DNA from 2 places in the Serratia sp. PL7 genome. Region 1 is predicted to be linked to the other one. Evidence: riboswitches for the same ligand, from Rfam matches in the RefSeq annotation. Region 1 holds a riboswitch; the other holds the start of a gene.

The links. A riboswitch is a leader RNA that binds a small molecule or an ion and turns the genes downstream of it on or off. The one in region 1 is predicted to bind thiamine pyrophosphate.
Region 2: it holds a riboswitch for thiamine pyrophosphate, as region 1 does, so the genes downstream of both, thiM (hydroxyethylthiazole kinase) here and thiB (thiamine ABC transporter substrate binding subunit) in region 1, are expected to answer to the same signal.

The regions. Positions count from the first base shown of each region.
Region 1 covers NZ_CAMFLB010000004.1:326,084-331,116, reverse strand. The annotation lists gene N6G83_RS21765 (sugar efflux transporter) at 1-165, opposite strand, end outside; gene sgrT (glucose uptake inhibitor SgrT) at 320-493, opposite strand; gene sgrR (HTH-type transcriptional regulator SgrR) at 584-2,245, shown strand; TPP riboswitch at 2,283-2,402, shown strand; gene thiB (thiamine ABC transporter substrate binding subunit) at 2,460-3,446, shown strand; gene thiP (thiamine/thiamine pyrophosphate ABC transporter permease ThiP) at 3,422-5,029, shown strand; gene thiQ (thiamine ABC transporter ATP-binding protein ThiQ) at 5,016-5,033, shown strand, end outside.
Region 2 covers NZ_CAMFLB010000011.1:172,987-178,019, reverse strand. The annotation lists gene thiD (bifunctional hydroxymethylpyrimidine kinase/phosphomethylpyrimidine kinase) at 1-671, opposite strand, end outside; gene thiM (hydroxyethylthiazole kinase) at 671-1,462, opposite strand; TPP riboswitch at 1,498-1,594, opposite strand; gene N6G83_RS32830 (TetR/AcrR family transcriptional regulator) at 1,686-2,300, opposite strand; gene N6G83_RS32825 (YtcA family lipoprotein) at 2,518-2,781, shown strand; gene mdtN (multidrug transporter subunit MdtN) at 2,792-3,829, shown strand; gene N6G83_RS32815 (FUSC family protein) at 3,819-5,033, shown strand, end outside.

The DNA of each region.
Region 1 (5,033 bases):
GTAAAACAGCCCGACCCACAGCGGCCGCACCTTAACTTCGGTGGTCAGAAACAGGCTGAGCGTCGGCGTCAGCAATGCGCCGGCGATGCCGGAGAGAAAAGCGATCAGTAGGAATGCGGCAAAGATGGGGTTAATGCGCAGTGACAACCGGCTCAGGCGTTGCATATCGTCTTCCCTGACCTCAAAGCAGAAGAAAGAACCTTAGGCCACGGCAAGAAAAATGCAAGCGCATCGCCATGTCCATGCATAAAAAAACCAGTGGGTTGCCCCACTGGCTGGTGAAACAGCACCATTACTCAGAAACTTGTTGCCGCAGCCCCTACAGGTGCTCGCGATATTGCTTATCGGTCATCTCTTTGATGTCCCATTGCGTCAGGTGTGCCAGCATCGCCAGCCGCGCCTGTTCGGGCACCACGCTCAGCCAGTCGGCGCGTTGACGGCGCACCGCGCTGAAATAGCGCTGATAGAACTGTTTGGATAAGAAAGCTTTCATGATTACGCCCTCCCCTTTCATTGATGAAAATTATCGGCGTAATATAGGGAAAGAAAAATTGACGAGTTGAGGCGGGAGCGTTCCTCTTTTATGTCCACGTCCAGATTGCAGCAACAGTTCATCCGCCTGTGGCAGCGCTGCCACGGTGAAACCACCGACACCACCCTGCAGGATCTGGCGGAGGTGCTCAGCTGCTCGCGGCGCCACGTGCGCTCCCTGCTGAGCGCCATGCAGCGGGAAGGCTGGCTCACCTGGCAGGCGGAGTCGGGGCGCGGCAAGCGTTCACGGTTAACCTTCCACTACACCGGCCTGGCGCTGCAGCAACAGCGGGCCGAGGAGCTGTTGGAACAGGATCGCATCGATCAGTTGGTGCAGCTGGTGGGCGACAAAAACGTGGTGCGCCAAATGCTGCTGTCGCAGCTGGGGCGCAGCTTCCGCCAGGGTAAACACATCCTGCGGGTGCTCTACTACCGGCAGTTGTACAACCTGCTGCCCGGCTCGGCGCTGCGGCGTTCGGAAACCCATTTGGCGCGCCAGATCTTCAACGGCCTGACGCGCATAAATGAGGAAAACGGGGAACTGGAGTCCGATCTGTCCCACCATTGGCAGGCGCTGACGCCCTTGCACTGGCGGTTTTACCTGCGCCCGGCGATCCATTTTCATCACGGCCGCGAGCTGGAGATGGCAGACGTCATCACTTCCCTCTCGCGTCTGACCTCGCAACCGCTGTTCTCACATATCGAAAGCGTCACCTCGCCGACGCCGTTCGTTATCGACGTGCATTTGCGCAGCCCCGACCACTGGCTACCCTGGCTGCTGGGCAGCGTGCAGGCCATGATCCTGCCGCGCGAATGGCGCGAACTGCCGGACTTTGCCCGCCATCCGGTCGGCACCGGCCCCTACCGCGTGGTGCGCAATCTTCCCAGCCAGATGAAGATCCACGCCTTCGACGACTATTTCGGCTACCGGGCGCTGATCGACGAGGTGAACATCTGGGTGCTGCCGGAGTTCTCCGAAGAGCTGGTGCACTCCGGCGTGCAGCTGCAGGGCGATGAAACCGGCAAAAACGAACTGGAAAGCCGACTGGAAGAGGGCTGTTATTTCTTGCTGTTCGATCAGCGTTCCCCGCTGGCCGCCGACCCCGCCATTCGCAGCTGGCTGTGCGAATTGATCAACCCCATTTCATTGCTGAGCCACGCCGGGCCGCTCTACCAGCGCTATTGGTCGCCGGCATACGGCCTGCTGCCGCGCTGGCACCACAACCGCACGCTGGCGCAGCAACCCAAACCGGCGGGGCTGACTGAACTGACGATGACCCACTTCAATGAGCATTCGGAGTTTCACGCCATTCGCCAGGCGATCGAACCGCTGTTGGCGCAGCACGGCATCCGCCTGATCGTACAAAGCGTGGATTACGCCACCTGGCACCAGGGCGACGCGCGCAGCGATCTGTGGCTCGGCAGCGCCAACTTCTATCTGCCGCTGGAGTTTTCGCTGTTCGCCACGCTGTACGAACTGCCGCTGATGCAGCACTGCATGAACGAGGATCTGGCGCAGGACGCGGAGTTATGGCGCGCCAACCGCTTGCCGCTGGCGGAGTTTTGCCAGCGGCTAGTCAGCAACCACCAGCTACATCCTCTGTTCCACCACTGGCTGCAGCTGCACGGCCAGCGCAGCATGCGCGGCGTGCGAATGAACACCCTCGGCTGGTTCGACTTCAAGTCAGCCTGGTTTGCCCCGCCGGAGGCATAAGCGCCTTTCGCCCGGGTCGGTTAATCTTTACAATAGCGCCGTCTCAACGGGGTGCGGTGAGTCGGGCCGTGTGCATAAGCCCGATTTTCCGCTGAGAGCACACCCGTCGAACCTGATCCGGTCAATACCGGCGGAGGGATTTGAGCCCAGCGAACCGGCGACGCCGCCTCGCCCCCTCAGATACCCTTGCCCCCTTATTTTTCAGGAGTGCAACGTGGTCAAAAAATATCTGCCCTGCTTATTGCTGCTGTGCGCCGCGCCGGTGTTCGCCAAGCCGACGCTGACGGTTTACACCTACGATTCCTTTGCCGCCGACTGGGGCCCTGGCCCGGCGGTAAAAAAAGCCTTCGAAGCCGAGTGCGACTGTGAGCTGAAGTTCGTGGCGCTGGAAGACGGCGTCTCACTGCTCAACCGCCTTCGCATGGAAGGCAAGAACAGCGCCGCCGACGTGGTGCTGGGGCTGGACAACAACCTGTTGCAGGCGGCGCAGCAAACCGGCCTGTTCGCGCCGAGCGGCGTCGACACCGCCAAACTGACGGTGCCGGGCGGCTGGCAGGATACGACCTTCGTGCCTTACGACTACGGGTACTTCGCCTTCGTCTACAACAAAGAAAAACTGAAGAACCCGCCGAAAAGCCTGCAGGAGCTGGTCAGCGGCGACCGCGACTGGAAGGTGATTTACGAAGATCCGCGCACCAGCACGCCGGGGCTCGGCCTGCTGCTGTGGATGCAAAAAGTGTATGGCGACAAGGCGCCGGCCGCCTGGCAGCAGTTGGCGAAGAAGACCGTCACCGTCACCAAAGGCTGGAGCGAGGCCTACGGCCTGTTCCTGAAAGGAGAAGGCGATCTGGTGCTCAGCTACACCACCTCTCCCGCCTACCACCTGATCGAAGAGAAAAAAGACCTTTACGCCGCCGCCACGTTCAGCGAAGGCCACTACCTGCAGGTGGAAGTGGCCGGCAAGCTGAAAGCCGCCAAACAGCCTGAGCTGGCCGAGCGTTTCATGCGGTTCATGGTGACGCCGGCATTCCAGAACACCATCCCGACCGGCAACTGGATGTACCCGGTGATCAACACCCCGCTGCCCGTCGGTTTTGAGCAGATGAACGTGCCGCATACCGCGCTGCAATACAGCGCCGAAGAGGTGGCCACACAACGCGGCGGCTGGATCCGGGCATGGCAAACCGCCGTCAGCCGCTGATCCCCCGCTGGCTCTGGCCGGGGCTGCTGGCCGCCGGGCTGATCCTGCTGGTCGCCGCACTGGCGATGGGCTCGCTGTGGCGCCATGCGCCGGACAGCGACTGGCGCGGCCTGTGGCAGGAAAGCTACCTGTGGCACGTGGTGCGCTTCACCTTCTGGCAGGCGCTGCTGTCAGCGCTGATTTCGGTGCTGCCCGCCGTTCTGCTGGCGCGCGCGCTCTATCGCCGCCGTTTCCCCGGCCGGCAGCTGTTGCTGCGGCTGTGCGCCATGACGCTGGTACTGCCGGTGTTGGTGGCGGTGTTCGGCCTGCTCAGCGTCTATGGGCGCCAGGGCTGGCTGGCGACGCTGTGCGGCTGGCTGGGCGTCGAATATGGCTTCTCGCCCTACGGGCTGCAGGGCATTCTGCTGGCGCACCTGTTCTTTAACCTGCCACTGGCCGCCCGCCTGTTGCTGCAGGCGCTGGAGAACATTCCGGTGGAGCAGCGCCAACTGGCCGCCCAACTGGGTATGAGCGGCTGGCAGCAGTTCCGCTTCGTCGAATGGCCGGCGCTGCGCCGCCAGATCCTGCCGAGCGGCGCGTTGATCTTCATGCTGTGTTTCGCCAGCTTCGCCACCGTGCTGTCGCTGGGCGGCGGACCGCAGGCCACCACCATCGAACTGGCGATCTACCAGGCGCTGAGTTACGACTACGATCTGGGCCGCGCCGCCATGCTGGCGCTGATCCAGTTAAGCTGTTGTCTGGGGCTGGTGTTGATCAGCCAGCGCCTGAGCCAGGCGCTGCCGGTGGGCCATACCCACGCCCAGCGCTGGCGCAACCCGGAAGACAGCCGGTGGCGGCGCATCAGCGATTTTCTGCTGATCGCCGCCGCGCTGTTGCTGCTGCTGCCGCCTCTGCTGGCGGTGATCGCCGACGGCGCCAATCAGGCTATCATCAGCGTACTGCGCCAGCCGGTGCTGTGGCAGGCGCTGTTCACGTCGCTGCGCATCGCCCTTGGTGCCGGAGCGCTGTGCGTGGCGCTCACGATGATGCTGCTGTGGAGCAGCCGCGAGCTGAAGCTGCGACAGCAACTGCGCGGCGGCCAGGCGCTGGAGCTGAGCGGCATGGTGATCCTGGCGATGCCGGGCATCGTGCTGGCCACCGGCTTCTTCCTGCTGCTGAGCGATACGATTGGGCTGCCGCAGTCGCCCTATGCGCTGGTGATCCTCACCAATGCGCTGATGGCGGTACCCTATGCGCTGAAGGTGTTGGAGAACCCGATGCGCGACCTCGCCGAACGTTACAACCCGCTGTGCCTGTCGCTGGATATCCGCGGCTGGCAGCGGCTGCGGCTGATCGAACTGCGCGCGCTGCGCCGCCCGCTGGCGCAGGCGCTGGCCTTCGCCTGCGTGCTGTCGATCGGCGATTTCGGCGTGGTCGCCTTGTTTGGCAATGAGCATTTCCGTACCCTGCCTTTTTACCTGTATCAGCAGATTGGCGCCTACCGCAGCAACGACGGGGCGGTGACCGCGCTGCTGCTGCTGCTGCTGTGCTTCCTGCTGTTTACCCTGATCGAACGCTTACCGGGGCGCCATGCTGACGCTTGAAAAA
Region 2 (5,033 bases), on a different contig from region 1:
GGGCGCAGCGCCGCCAGCGCGGCCGAGAGCGTGCAACCGGTGCCGTGGGTGTGGCGGGTGGCGACGCGCGGCGCGGTAAAGCGCTGCTCGCCTTCTGCGGTAAACAGCCAGTCCGGGCTCTCACTTTCGCTCAGGTGGCCGCCCTTCATCAGCACCGCTCGGCAGCCCATCGCCAGCAGCGCCCGCCCCTGCTCACGCATCTGCGCTTCATCTTCCGCCGGCGCGCACGCCAGCAGCGCCGCCGCTTCTGGCAGGTTCGGCGTAATGATCGACACCAGCGGCAACAGCTCGCGCCGAATAGACGCTACCGCCTCCGGCGCCAGCAACGGATCGCCGCTTTTCGCCAGCATCACGGTGTCCAGCACCACGAATTCCGGCCGGTAATGGCGCAGCCGTTCGGCCACCGCCTGCACGATGTCAGCGTTGGCCAGCATGCCGATCTTGACGCTGTCGATGCGCACGTCGCTGAATACCGAGTCCAGCTGCGCGGCGACGAACGCCGGATCGATGTAATACACCGACTGCACGCCGCGGGTATTCTGCGCCACCAGCGCGGTGATCACCGAGGTGCCGTAAGCGCCGAGCGCCGAGAAAGCTTTCAAATCGGCCTGAATGCCGGCGCCGCCGCTGGGATCGGTGCCGGCGATGGTCAGCGCGTTAATGCGTTTCATCACAGATCCTCCCCGCGCAGTTGATACAGCGCGTCGAGGAACGCCGGCGTAAAGCTGCCCGGCCCGGCGGCCTGCCTGGCCGCGAGGCCGCCGCAGTGGGACATCACTCGGCAGGCGGTCGCCACGTTATCCAGGCGATCGCCCGGCAGGGCGCAAAACGCCGCCGCCACCGCCGACAGCGCGCAGCCGGTGCCCACCACCCGCGTCATCAGCGGGGAACCGCCTTCGATCGCCCAATCGCGCTGGCCGTCGGTGACGTAATCCACCGCGCCGGTGACCGCCACCACCGCGCCGCTGCGCCGCGCCAGCTCACGCGCGGCGGGCAATGCCGCCAAGGAATCGTCGCCGCTGTCCACGCCGCGGCCGCTGGCCAGCAACCCACTGAGCGCCATGATTTCCGAAGCGTTGCCGCGTATCGCCGCCGGTTTCTCGTCCAGCAGCTGTTTGGCGAAGGCGGTGCGGTAGGAGAGCGCACCGACCGCCACCGGATCCAGCGTCCAGGGCTTGCCGGCCCGATTGGCGGCGGCCACCGCCGCCCGCATCGATTCGGCACGCAGCGCGTTGAGGGTGCCGACGTTGATCAGCAGGCCGTCGGCCAGCGCGCTGAACTGCGCCGCCTCTTGCGGCTCCACCACCATCGCCGGGGAAGCGCCGAGCGCCAGCAACACGTTGGCGGTCAGCGATTGCACCACTTCGTTAGTCAGGCAGTGGATCAGCGGAGGGCGCTGTTGGAATTGGGTCAGACAGGCCGCGGCGCGCGCGCCGGGTAGTGCATCAGGTCGAGCGATCATATTCCTCCCAACCGGCGTTCAAGAAGGCGGCGCCGGCTGGGCGGCCGTGACTTCCCTACGCTGGCATTATCCAGATCAGGTAATACGGGTATTTCTCAGCCTTCACGTAGAAGGGCACCCCGAGTCATGAAAATCAATAGGTTGTGATCAACGTTGCGTTAATCCCTGCAGGGGATCATGCCAGCGGCGGCGCGGACAAACAAGCGAATAAATTGACTCGCGCCTAAGCGATGTTTCCCTCTTTTCCCGCCAGATACAGGCTCAGCACGCCGGGCAGCTCCGCCAGCGTGAACGCCACGCTCTGCGGCGCCGTCTTGAAGATATGGTGCAGCGTACCGGCCACCAGGCTTTGCAACAGCCGGGTTTGCTGCAGGATCTCCGCTTCGGCGGTCTCGGGGCGGCGCAGCTGCAACACGCTGGCGATCAGCGTCAGGAAGCTGGACTTTTCATCCGGCAGGTTCATTTCCCGCATCACCGGCAGGTAGTCGGCATGCTCACGCAGGTACTGCGCATAGGGTGAAAACAGCCGCTGGATCACCGCTTCAGCGGAGAGGCGCCGCCACTCATCGTCACTGGCCAACGCCATGTCGCGCACCAGCGCCTCAATCGACTCGGTATGCCGATCTGCCAGCGCCTTGATCACCGCGTGGCGATCGGGAAAAAAGTGATACATCGAACCGATGGAGGTTTTGGCGTGCTTGGCGAGCCGCTGCATGCTGAGCGCCGCCAGGCCGTCCTGCGCCACGATCGCCGCCGCCGAATCCAGAATGGTTTGTACGCGTTGCCGCCCTCTTTCCTGCTGTGGCTCTCGCCCGGTGATGTTTTCGTCGATTTGCATATTCGTTTCTGCCCGCTGTCATCAACGCATTATACCCATTTGCCGCTACGAAGGCAGGGCGACACAAAAAACTAGATTAATCCCTCTAGTTTAGAGTAGAGTATTTATTCTAGTTTACCCTGACGCAAGCGTGGGGAAGACAAACAGTGACCTCACTCACTGAAAAAGAGTCATTTCATTCGGCCCGTCGCCCAAGCCAATCGTCAGAGAATGCCCTATGCCCGACAAAAAACTGCTTATCACCTGCCTGACCGCGCTGTTGCTCACCGGGTGCTCGCCGGCACCGTCGATAGTGGTGTTCGGCGCTTCGTTCCCCGACTGGCTGTTTTGCCTGTGCGGCGGCGTGGCGGGTATGGTGGCGATCCACCTGCTGCTGCGCACCCCGGAAAAACGCGCCTGGCTGGCGCCGCAGCTGCTGACGTATCCGGCGCTGACCGCGCTGATCGCCATGCTGATCTGGTTACTGGTTTTCCCCCACTGAGACTGACGCCATGACCCAACCACACACCCCAAACCGGCGCAGACTGCTGGTGCTTACCATCCTGGCGTTGACATTCATCGTGGCCGCCGTCGTCGTCTGGCGGGTGGAAAACGCCCCCAGTACCGACGATGCCTACGCCTATGCCGACACCATCGACGTGGTGCCGGAGGTGAACGGTCGCATCGTCGAGATGCCGATCCGCGACAACCAGGAAGTGCGGCAAGGCGATCTGCTGTTCCGCATCGATCCGCGCCCTTACCAGGACGCGCTGGCGGCCAGCGAAGCGCGCCTGATCACGCTGAATGAACAGATCAAGCTGACGCAGCGTTCGGTCAACGCACAGCAGTACAACGCCGAATCGATGAACGCCATCGTCAAACGCTCACAGGCGCTGGTGGCGCAGGCGACCGACACCCTTAACCGCCGGCAAAAGCTGCTCGGCAAGAACTACGTTTCGGCGGAAGAAGTGGAAACCGCCCGCACCTCCCAGCGCTCGGCGCAGGCGGAATTGCAGGCCGCATTGCTGCAGGCGAAACAGGCGGAAGCCGCCGTCAGCGGCGTCGAAGCCCTGGTCGCACAGCGCGCCGAAGTGCAGGCCGACATCGCCATCGCCAAACTGAACCTGGAGTTCACCGAGGTGAGAGCGCCGTTCGACGGCCGCATCGCCTCCCTGAAAACCACCGTCGGCCAATATGCCTCCAGCGCCAAACCGGTGTTCACGCTGATCGACACCCGCCACTGGTACGTGGTCGCCAACTTCCGCGAAACCGACCTGAAAGGCGTGCATCCCGGCGTGCCGGCCACGCTGTATTTAATGAGCGACGCCGGCCAGACCTTCAGCGGCAAGGTGGAATCGATCAGCTACGGCGTGCAGCCCGACGACGGCGGCACCGTGCTGGGCGGGCTACCCAACGTGTCGCGCAACATCAACTGGGTGCACGTGTCGCAGCGCTTCCCGGTCAAGATCGCGGTCGAGGCCCCGAACCCGGCGCTGTTCCGCGTGGGCGCTTCGGCGGTGGCCAAGCTGAACCTGCGCCATGAAGAATAAAACGATGTCTCGCGGCTGGCTGTCCCCGTTGATCGACGAGCTGCGCCCTTCGGACAGCCGCATCAACCTGGTGATCCGTGCCCTGCTCTCCAGCGCGATCGCCATCGTGATCTCGCAGACGCTGCAGGTGCCGTGGCTGGCGCTGTCGCTGATCGCTGTCTTCTTTATCACGCAGTCCAATATCGTTATCACCCGCACGATCGGCATCCTGTTTTTCGTCAGCTCCACGCTGGCGATCGGCGCCGCTATCCTGGTACTGAAGTTCACCTACGACTACCCGATGCTGCGCATCCTGCTCTCCAGCGCGCTGTTTTTCCTCAGCGTGTTCCTGATGCGGGTGACCAAGGTTGGGGTACTGTTCTTCCTGATGGCGCTGGTGGTGATCTACACGCAAAGCTTTGTCGATCTCACTCCGCAGGCGGAAGTGGTGATACGGCTGGTGCTGTGGGTATGGGTGGCGATCAATTACGCCATCCTGCTCACCCTGATCGTCAATACCCTGCTGCTGCCGGCCGAACCGCTGAAGCAGCTAAAGGGCCGGATGAACGCGGTGTTGGACGAAACCCGCGCTATGTTGGCCAATGGCGGCGAGACGCGCGATCTGAGCGCCATCTCGCAGCACGCCACCGAGCTGCATAAGCTGCTGCGCTTTTCGGTGATGCGCAGCGATCGCTGCCGCGCCAGCGAGCCCGGTTATCTGGCGCTGATCACCCTGGTGTTGCAGCTGAATATTCTGGCCTATCAGCTGCCGCCGGCTTTCGGCGCGGCCGCGCGTCAATTGGCGCAAGAGATAGACGCCGCCTGCCGCGCGCTGCAAACCGCGATCAGCCACGACAGCGCGCTGCGATTTTCCGTCGCGATCGCCGGCAGCGACGATCCGCAGGTGCCGGCGCCGCTCAATGAAATGGCCGGCCTCCTGCAGGTCTACACCAACCGCAGCGACTACGCCGACGCCCTGCAGGCCGCGCCACCGCCAAAAGTGCCCTTCTTTACCCCCGATGCCCTGACCAACCCGGTTTACATCCAGTTTTCGTTGAAAACGCTGCTGACCGTGCTGGTCGCCTACGTGTTTTATACCGCCGTCGATTGGCCCGGCATTCATACCATCATGCTGAGCTGCCTGATCGTGGCCCAGCCCAGCCTTGGCGCCACACAGCGGCGGGCGCGGCTGCGTCTCGGCGGCGCGGCGATCGGCAGCCTGCTG